2 regions of the Subtercola sp. RTI3 genome follow, and region 1 is predicted to be linked to the other one. Evidence: riboswitches for the same ligand, from Rfam matches in the RefSeq annotation. Region 1 holds a riboswitch; the other holds the start of a gene.
The links. A riboswitch is a leader RNA that binds a small molecule or an ion and turns the genes downstream of it on or off. The one in region 1 is predicted to bind thiamine pyrophosphate.
Positions count from the first base shown of each region.

Region 2: it holds a riboswitch for thiamine pyrophosphate, as region 1 does, so the genes downstream of both, QN358_RS13005 (ECF transporter S component) here and thiM (hydroxyethylthiazole kinase) in region 1, are expected to answer to the same signal.

Region 1 covers NZ_JASJXO010000004.1:1,472-5,142, forward strand. The annotation lists gene QN358_RS02660 (phosphate ABC transporter ATP-binding protein) at 1-322, shown strand, start outside; gene QN358_RS02665 (AI-2E family transporter) at 329-1,372, opposite strand; gene QN358_RS02670 (alpha/beta hydrolase) at 1,451-2,248, shown strand; TPP riboswitch at 2,295-2,390, shown strand; gene thiM (hydroxyethylthiazole kinase) at 2,382-3,290, shown strand; gene thiE (thiamine phosphate synthase) at 3,287-3,671, shown strand, end outside.
Region 2 covers NZ_JASJXO010000036.1:6,669-10,339, forward strand. The annotation lists gene QN358_RS12995 (LLM class F420-dependent oxidoreductase) at 40-963, opposite strand; gene QN358_RS13000 (hypothetical protein) at 1,001-1,390, opposite strand; TPP riboswitch at 1,431-1,540, shown strand; gene QN358_RS13005 (ECF transporter S component) at 1,638-2,264, shown strand; gene QN358_RS13010 (ABC transporter ATP-binding protein) at 2,268-3,671, shown strand, end outside.

The sequences.
Region 1 (3,671 bases):
TGGTCAACAGCAACGCCTGTGTATCGCACGTTCGCTGGCTGTGACGCCCGCCGTGCTGCTGATGGACGAGCCGTGCTCGGCACTCGATCCCACCTCGACGCGCGTGATCGAAGAGACCATGCTCGAGCTGGTGAACGACGTGACGATCGTGATCGTGACGCACAACATGCAGCAGGCGCAGCGGGTGTCGACGCAGTGTGCGTTCTTCCTCGCGGCGCAGGGGCAACCGGGGGGCATCGTCGAACACGGCGACACCGACGCGATGTTCTCCGACCCGATCGACTCGCGCACATACGACTACGTGAACGGCGTGTTCGGCTGACCCCGATCAGGCGAGCTGCTGGCGAGGAATCACGACCTGCTTGACGATGATCAGAATCGCAGCGGTGACCGGCACGGCCACCAGTGCCCCGAGTACCCCGAGCAGGGTTCCTCCGACAAGGGCCCCGATGACGACGAGGATGCCCGGAACATCCACAGCCCGGCTCATCACCTTCGGGCTGAAGTAATATGCCTCGACCTGCATATAGACCAGGAAGTAGATGCCGACGGCGAGAGCGGCCCACGGCGAGGCGGAGAGCGCGATGAGGGTGATGAGCACCGCGCTGATGATCGTGCCGATGAGCGGGATGAGCGCGAGCAGAAACGCGATCACCGCCAGCACACCGGCGAACGGTACCCCGATGATGCTCATCGCGATGAAGCCGAGCACTCCGTTCGATGCCGCGAGGATCACCTGGCCGATGGTGTACTTGCCCACCGACGAGATGATCTGCTCGGAGATGGTGATGACGCCACCGCGGCGGGAGGCCGGCACCATGAGGTAGAGCGCGTTCTTCGAGGCGTCGAGCGAACCGAGGAAGAAGAGCGAGAGAATCACGATGGTGATGGTTCCGAACACGCCGCCGATGACCGTGCTGCCCACCTTCACCAGGCCGCCGCCGAGGGTGAGCAGGTTCTGCGGATCGCTCAGAAAGGTTCCGAGCGAGGCCGAGATGGCTTTCAGGTCGATGACGCCGCCGAGTGAGGCATTCAGCGACACGAACCACGACTGCCCGGCGAGATCGGAGACCGACGTGGGCAGCGACGAGATGAGCGAGGCGCCCTCGGTGATGGCCACGGGCACGATGAGAAAGAGCATACCCACCAGCACAACGACGAAGCCCGCGAAGACGATGCTGATCGCCCAGATGCGTTTCAGACCCCGACGCTCGATGAGGCGCACGATGGGGTCGAGGCCGAGCCCGATGAACAGCGCCGCGGCGAGGTAGACGAGAACCGTCGCGATCGACGACACAGCCAGCCCCAGCACCAGGGCGATCAGACCGCCGAGTGTCGCCAGAAAACCCGCTCTGAACGCGTTCGATTTCACCGTGCATCCCCACCCCTCAGTCGAAGGAGCCTTCGACTGGTGCTGAGCCTAACGAATGCGCGCCGGTAAGTTGGTGCCATGAGTGCTCCCGTCGTGTCTGCGCGTTCGGCCGTTTCTGTGCAACTTCCCGTCACGTCGTGGGGCGACCCCCGCTCAGAGCGCCGAATTCTGCTCGTGCACGGTCTCACCTCGGCCGGGGCGGTGTGGTGGCAGGTCGCCAGCCTGCTCGCCGCCGAGGGGTTCTTCGTAGAAGCTCCAGACCTCCGCGGCCATGGGCTCGCACCGCGCACTCTCAGCTACACGCTGCCCGAATTCAGCGCCGACCTGCTGCGGTTGGCTGCTCCGGATGCCCGCCCCTACACCCTCGTCATCGGGCACTCGCTCGGCGGCGCCATCACGGGTCACACGCTCGCAGGCCACCCCGAGTGGGCCGTTGCAGCACTGCTGCTCGACCCGCTCTTCGCCGCGGCTGACGACGCGGTTCCGGGCATCGCCCACGAGATGGCGTCGGCTCTGCTCTCGGGCACTGTCGCCGACCATCTGGCCGAGAACCCCCGCTGGCACGCCGAAGACGCCCACCAGAAACTCATCGCGGCCCGCGCCATCAGCCCGTTCGTCGTCGAGCACTCCCTGCTCGACAATGTGCCGTGGAACGTCGGTGCGGTCGTCGCCAACACGACCCGGCGCATGCGGATTCTCGGCGCAGACCCGGCAATCGAACCTCCGGTGTTCTCCGAGGCCGAAGGCCTGTCACTCGCGACGGCCAACCCAGCGATCACGTTCGCCGTGGTCGAGGGCGCCGCACACTCCATTCAGCGCGACGACCCCGCCCGCGTGGTGAGCGAGGCTCTCGCCCTCATCGCCGCCACCTCCTGACCCTTCCCCGCTGAGTCGCCGGCGGGCGGTGCCCGCTAGAATCGTGCTGAGTGACACGGGGTGCCCCACACAGCGGGCTGAGATGAGACCCGTTGAACCTGATCTAGTTAGCACTAGCGAAGGGATGTCGCGAATGACCATTCGCCTGGCACCAGAAACGACCGCAGAAACGACCGCAGCGACGACCGCGCACGACATCGTCGAACGATCCATAGCGCTTCTCGACCGGGTGCGCGCGCAACCGCCGCTCGTGCAGTGCATCACCAACAGCGTGGTGGTGAACTTCACCGCAAACGTGCTGCTTGCCGTCGGGGCATCGGCCGCCATGGTCGACATCCCGGCAGAGGCCGGGCCGTTCGCCGCGGTGGCCTCCGGCCTGCTCATCAACCTTGGAACCCCGCACGCCGAACAGCGTGAAGCCATGCTCGAGGCGGCTCTGTCGGCCCTCGCGCACGGCACATCCTGGGTGCTCGACCCCGTCGCCATCGGGTCGCTGCCGGTGCGCACCGCGCTCGCCGCCGAGCTTGTTGCGCACCGGCCGACCCTCGTGCGCGGCAACCCCTCCGAGATCATTGCGCTTGCGGGCGGCGGCGCGGGTGGGCGGGGCGTCGACTCCACCGACACGGGTGACGATGCTCTGGATGCCGCACAGCACCTCGCGCGCACCTTCGGTTCGGTCGTGGCCATCTCCGGCCCCATCGACATCGTCACCGACGGCACTCGAACCCTGCGTCTGGCGAACGGAGACGCGTTGCTCACCCGCGTCACCGGTGGCGGGTGCGCGCTCGGCGCCGTCATGGCGGCGTTCCTCGGCGCGGCCGCCGACACGGCAAGTACCGATGCGGCCAGTACCGACGCGGCCGCCTCCGCAGGAAGCGCCGACGCGTTCGACGCGACGGTCGCGGCGATCACCGCGTACACGGTTGCGGCCGAGATCGCGGCGGAACGGGCATCCGGGCCCGGCTCGTTTGCGGCCGAATTCGTCGACGCTCTGGCGAAGCTGACCGGCGACCAGCTGCGCGAACGCTTCGTGCTCGCGTGACCGCTCTGAGTTCGGCTCCGCGCGGCTTCGACCCCGCGGTCTACTTCGTGACCGACACCGCGCTGTGTGGCGACCGGGGCGTCGTCGAGACCGTTCGGCAGGCCGTGCTCGGCGGGGTGCACACCGTTCAGGTGCGCGCGAAGAATGAGTCGGCCGCTGAGGCGTTCGAGCTGTTGGTTGCGGTGGGGCAGGTCTGCCAGGGGCATGCCACCGTGCTGATGAACGATCGAGTCGACGTGTATCTGGCGGCGAAGGCCGCGGGTGCGTGGGTTCAGGGGGTGCACGTGGGCCAGGGCGACCTGCCGGTGCGGTGGGTTCGCGAGCTGGTGGGCTCCGAGGCGATCGTGGGCCTGACGGCGAACACGGCGGCGCACTTCGACG
Region 2 (3,671 bases), on a different contig from region 1:
TTCAGTTGAGGTGGGGTCGTTGTGAAAGAGGGTGGTGCGTTAGGAAAGGTGAGGTGCGATCTCGCTCGCGATGAACTCGAGATGATCGAGGTCACTGAGGTCGAGCACCTGCAGGTAGAGTCGTTCGGCCCCGAGGTCAGCCAGTTCGCCGATGCGGTCAATGGCTTCGGATGCTGTGCCGCCGAGCCCGCTCTTTCGTAGCTCCTCGGGGTCGCGCCCGATCGCCGCCGCCCGACGTCTGAACTCTGCCTCGTCGGCCCCGACTGCGGTTGTCACCGCAACCGAGTACACCATCGAGTCGGCGTCGCGGCCGATGGCCTCGCAGGCGGCCCGAACGCGCTCGAACTGCGGCCGGATGTCGGCGATCTCAGGAAACGGAATGTTGAATTCCGTGGCGAACCGTGCGGCCATGGCCGGCGTGCGCGCCTTGCCGGAACCACCCACGATGATGGGCAGCGCGGCCTGCACCGGTTTCGGCAGCGCGGGCGAATCGACGAGGCGGTAGTGCTCACCCTCGAACGAATACGTCTCGCCCACCGCGGTGCCGAAAAGCCCGGTGACGATCTCGAGCTGCTCTTCGAGTAGGCCGAAACGCTTCTCCGGGAACGGGATGCCGTAGGCCTCGTGTTCGCGTGCGAACCAGCCGGTTCCGAGGCCGAGTTCGGCTCGGCCGCCCGACATCTGGTCGACCTGGGCGACCTGAATCGCAAGTATGCCCGGGTACCGGTACGTCACCGACGAGACCAGCGTGCCCAACTTGATGCGGGAGGTCTCCCGCGCCAGCCCGGCCAGAGTAGTCCACGCGTCGGTCGGGCCCGGTAGCCCCGGCTCGTCGCCCATGGCGAGGTAGTGGTCAGAGCGAAAGAACGCGTCGAAGCCCAGTCGTTCACTCGCCTGCGCCACAGCGAGAATGTCGTCGTACGTGGCGCCCTGCTGGGGCTCTGTGAAGATTCGCAAGTGCATGCCTTCAGCCTGACATACTTCGCTGCGAACGCGCGGTTCAGGCTGCTTGACGCAGGCGCACCCGGTGCCACGTAGTAGGCTCCGCGCCGAAACCCACCCGAATGCGGTCTTCGCTCGTGGGCCGATCGGCGTCGTAGAGCACCGTCACGCCGCCGCCGGCGAGGGCCACAGTGAACGTCATCGCCCCCGAGCGCGGGGTGAGGCTGCGCGCCTGGCCATCGCGAGATGTGAACGAGATGATGGTCACCGTCGAGGAGAGCCGTGACAGCAGGCCCGCCGAGAGCGGGGGAGCAACCGTGACGGCCCGGCCGTTCACACGGGTGCCGTTTGTGCGGAGCCAGGCCTCGGTCATTCGGCGATGCGCCGCTACGGCCAGGAACATGACAGCAATGATCGCGATCACGGCGAGAACGAACAGCGGCATCATGGTGGAGTCAGAATAGCGGGTCGCCCGCAGAAGTGGGATAATGGCCTCACACGGGAGTCCGGTGAGCCGGGCTGAGAGGAAGGTTCTCAACCTTCGACCGTCGAACCTGATCTGGATCATGCCAGCGCAGGGAGCAGACACTCTCCGAGCCGTCGCTTCCGTCGGCTCCCGCTTACTGCGGTGCTGACGGAAGCGACGTCTCATCACCCGTGCCCTGAAAAATTCGTTCAACGAAAGGGCACGACAAGTGCAGACAACAACAGCAACAATCGGTGTATCAGCGGCGCGCAGTTCGCTCGGGCGCTGGCGGGTGGTCGACATCATCGTGGCCAGCGTCATCGGCGTGGCGGCGGGGCTCATCTTCTGGGCCTGGGGGTTGGCGTACAACCCCATCGGCACTCCGCTCGAGGCGGCTCTGCCGGGGCTCCAGGGTCTGGTGAACGGCGGCTGGCTGTTTGCTGGCGTGCTGGGTGCGCTGGTCATCCGGAAGCCCGGTGCGGCACTGTACACCGAGCTCGTGGCCGCCATCGTGTCGGCCCTGATCGGCACCCAGTGGGGGCCGTGGACCTTGGTCTCGGGGCTCACACAGGGCATCGGCGCGGAGATCGTGTTTGCGCTCTTCCTCTACTCGAGCTACCGGCTCGGAGTGGCGCTGCTCGCCGGGGTCGGAGCCGCTGTTGCGCTCTCGATCACCGACCTCATCGTGTCGTACCCGGGGTCAGACACTCCGTTCATCATCATCTACACGGTCACATCGATCATCTCGGGCGTGGTGATCGCCGGGCTGCTGTCGTGGCTGGCGATGCGCGGAATCGCCCGAACCGGTGCGCTCAGCCGGTTCGCGTCGGGCCGCGAATCAGCGGTGCGGGTCTAGCGCATGGCCCGGGGTCGCTCGGTGCCGCCGCCACGCGGTTCTGCCGCGGTGGCGGGGTCGAGCGACCCCGCGGGAGCCGTGGCCGGCGTTGCCGGCGGCGCGGGCACCGGCGGCGGCGGCGCGCGGGTCGAGGCGCGCGGCTGGGGCTGGCGGCACGCCGGTCGAGCGGCGTGGGCCGTGAGCGAACTCGACCTCGTCATAGAGCCGGGCGAACGCGTGCTGCTCTTGGGAGCATCCGGAGCCGGCAAGTCGACGCTCATCTCTGCGCTCGCGGGCGTGCTCGGCGGCGACGACGAAGGCGAACAGGCGGGGGAGTTGAGCGTCGGCGGGGTGCGTCCGGTGGATGCGCGCGGCCGCGTCGGGCTGCTGCTGCAAGACCCCGACTCGCAGGTCATGCTCGCGCGGGTCGGCGACGATGTCGCCTTCGGCTGCGAGAACCTCGGGGTTTCTCGAGATGAGATCTGGCAGCGGGTGGCAGAGGCGCTCGACGCCGTGGGGCTGCGAGTTCCGCTCTCGCACCCGACCTCAGAGCTCTCGGGCGGGCAGAAGCAGCGCCTCGCGCTTGCAGGCGTGCTGGCCATGCAGCCGTCGCTGCTGTTGCTCGACGAACCCACTGCCAACCTCGACCCCGAGGGGGTACGCGAGGTTCGCGATTCGGTCGCGCGGGTGCTCGAACACTCCGAAGCCACGTTCGTGGTGATCGAACACCGCGTCGAGATCTGGCGGCACCTGGTGAACCGTGTCGTGGTGCTCGCGCCCGGCGGGGGAGTGCTCGCCGACGGGCCTCCCGGCGACGTGCTCGTCGAGCGCGGCGCTGAGCTGGCGGCGTCGGGGGTATGGGTTCCCGGGTTTCCGCCGGCGCGGCCGGTACGGCGTGCGCTCCTCTCCTCCACGGGTAGTCACTGGTCTACGGGTAGTGACTGGCCTGCGGGTGGCGGGTCGGCTGCGGGTCTCGACGCGGATCAGCAGAGGGCCGCCCACGCGGCCGCGAGTGGCCTCGGGGTCGAGCGGCTGCTGCGCGCCACAGACCTCTCGGTGGCGCGGGTGAAGGGCCGAGCCGTGGCGGTGGGTCTTGCGCTCGAGATCGAGCGCGGCACAGCCGCCGCTATCACCGGGCCGAACGGCGCCGGCAAATCGACACTGGCGCTCACCCTGGCCGGGCTACTGCCGCCCCTGGCCGGGCGGCTCGAAGCCGGTGAGGCCTTCGCCGCGGGTGCCGGGCCGAGCCCCATCCGCTGGATGTCGCGCCAGCTGCTCACCCGCGTGGGCACCGTCTTCCAAGACCCCGAACACCAGTTTCTGAGTACCACCGTGCGCGGTGAACTCGCCGTCGGCCCGCGCGCCCTCAAGCTTCCGCAGGCCGAGATCGATGAGCGAGTGGATGCCCTGCTCGCGCGTCTGCGCCTC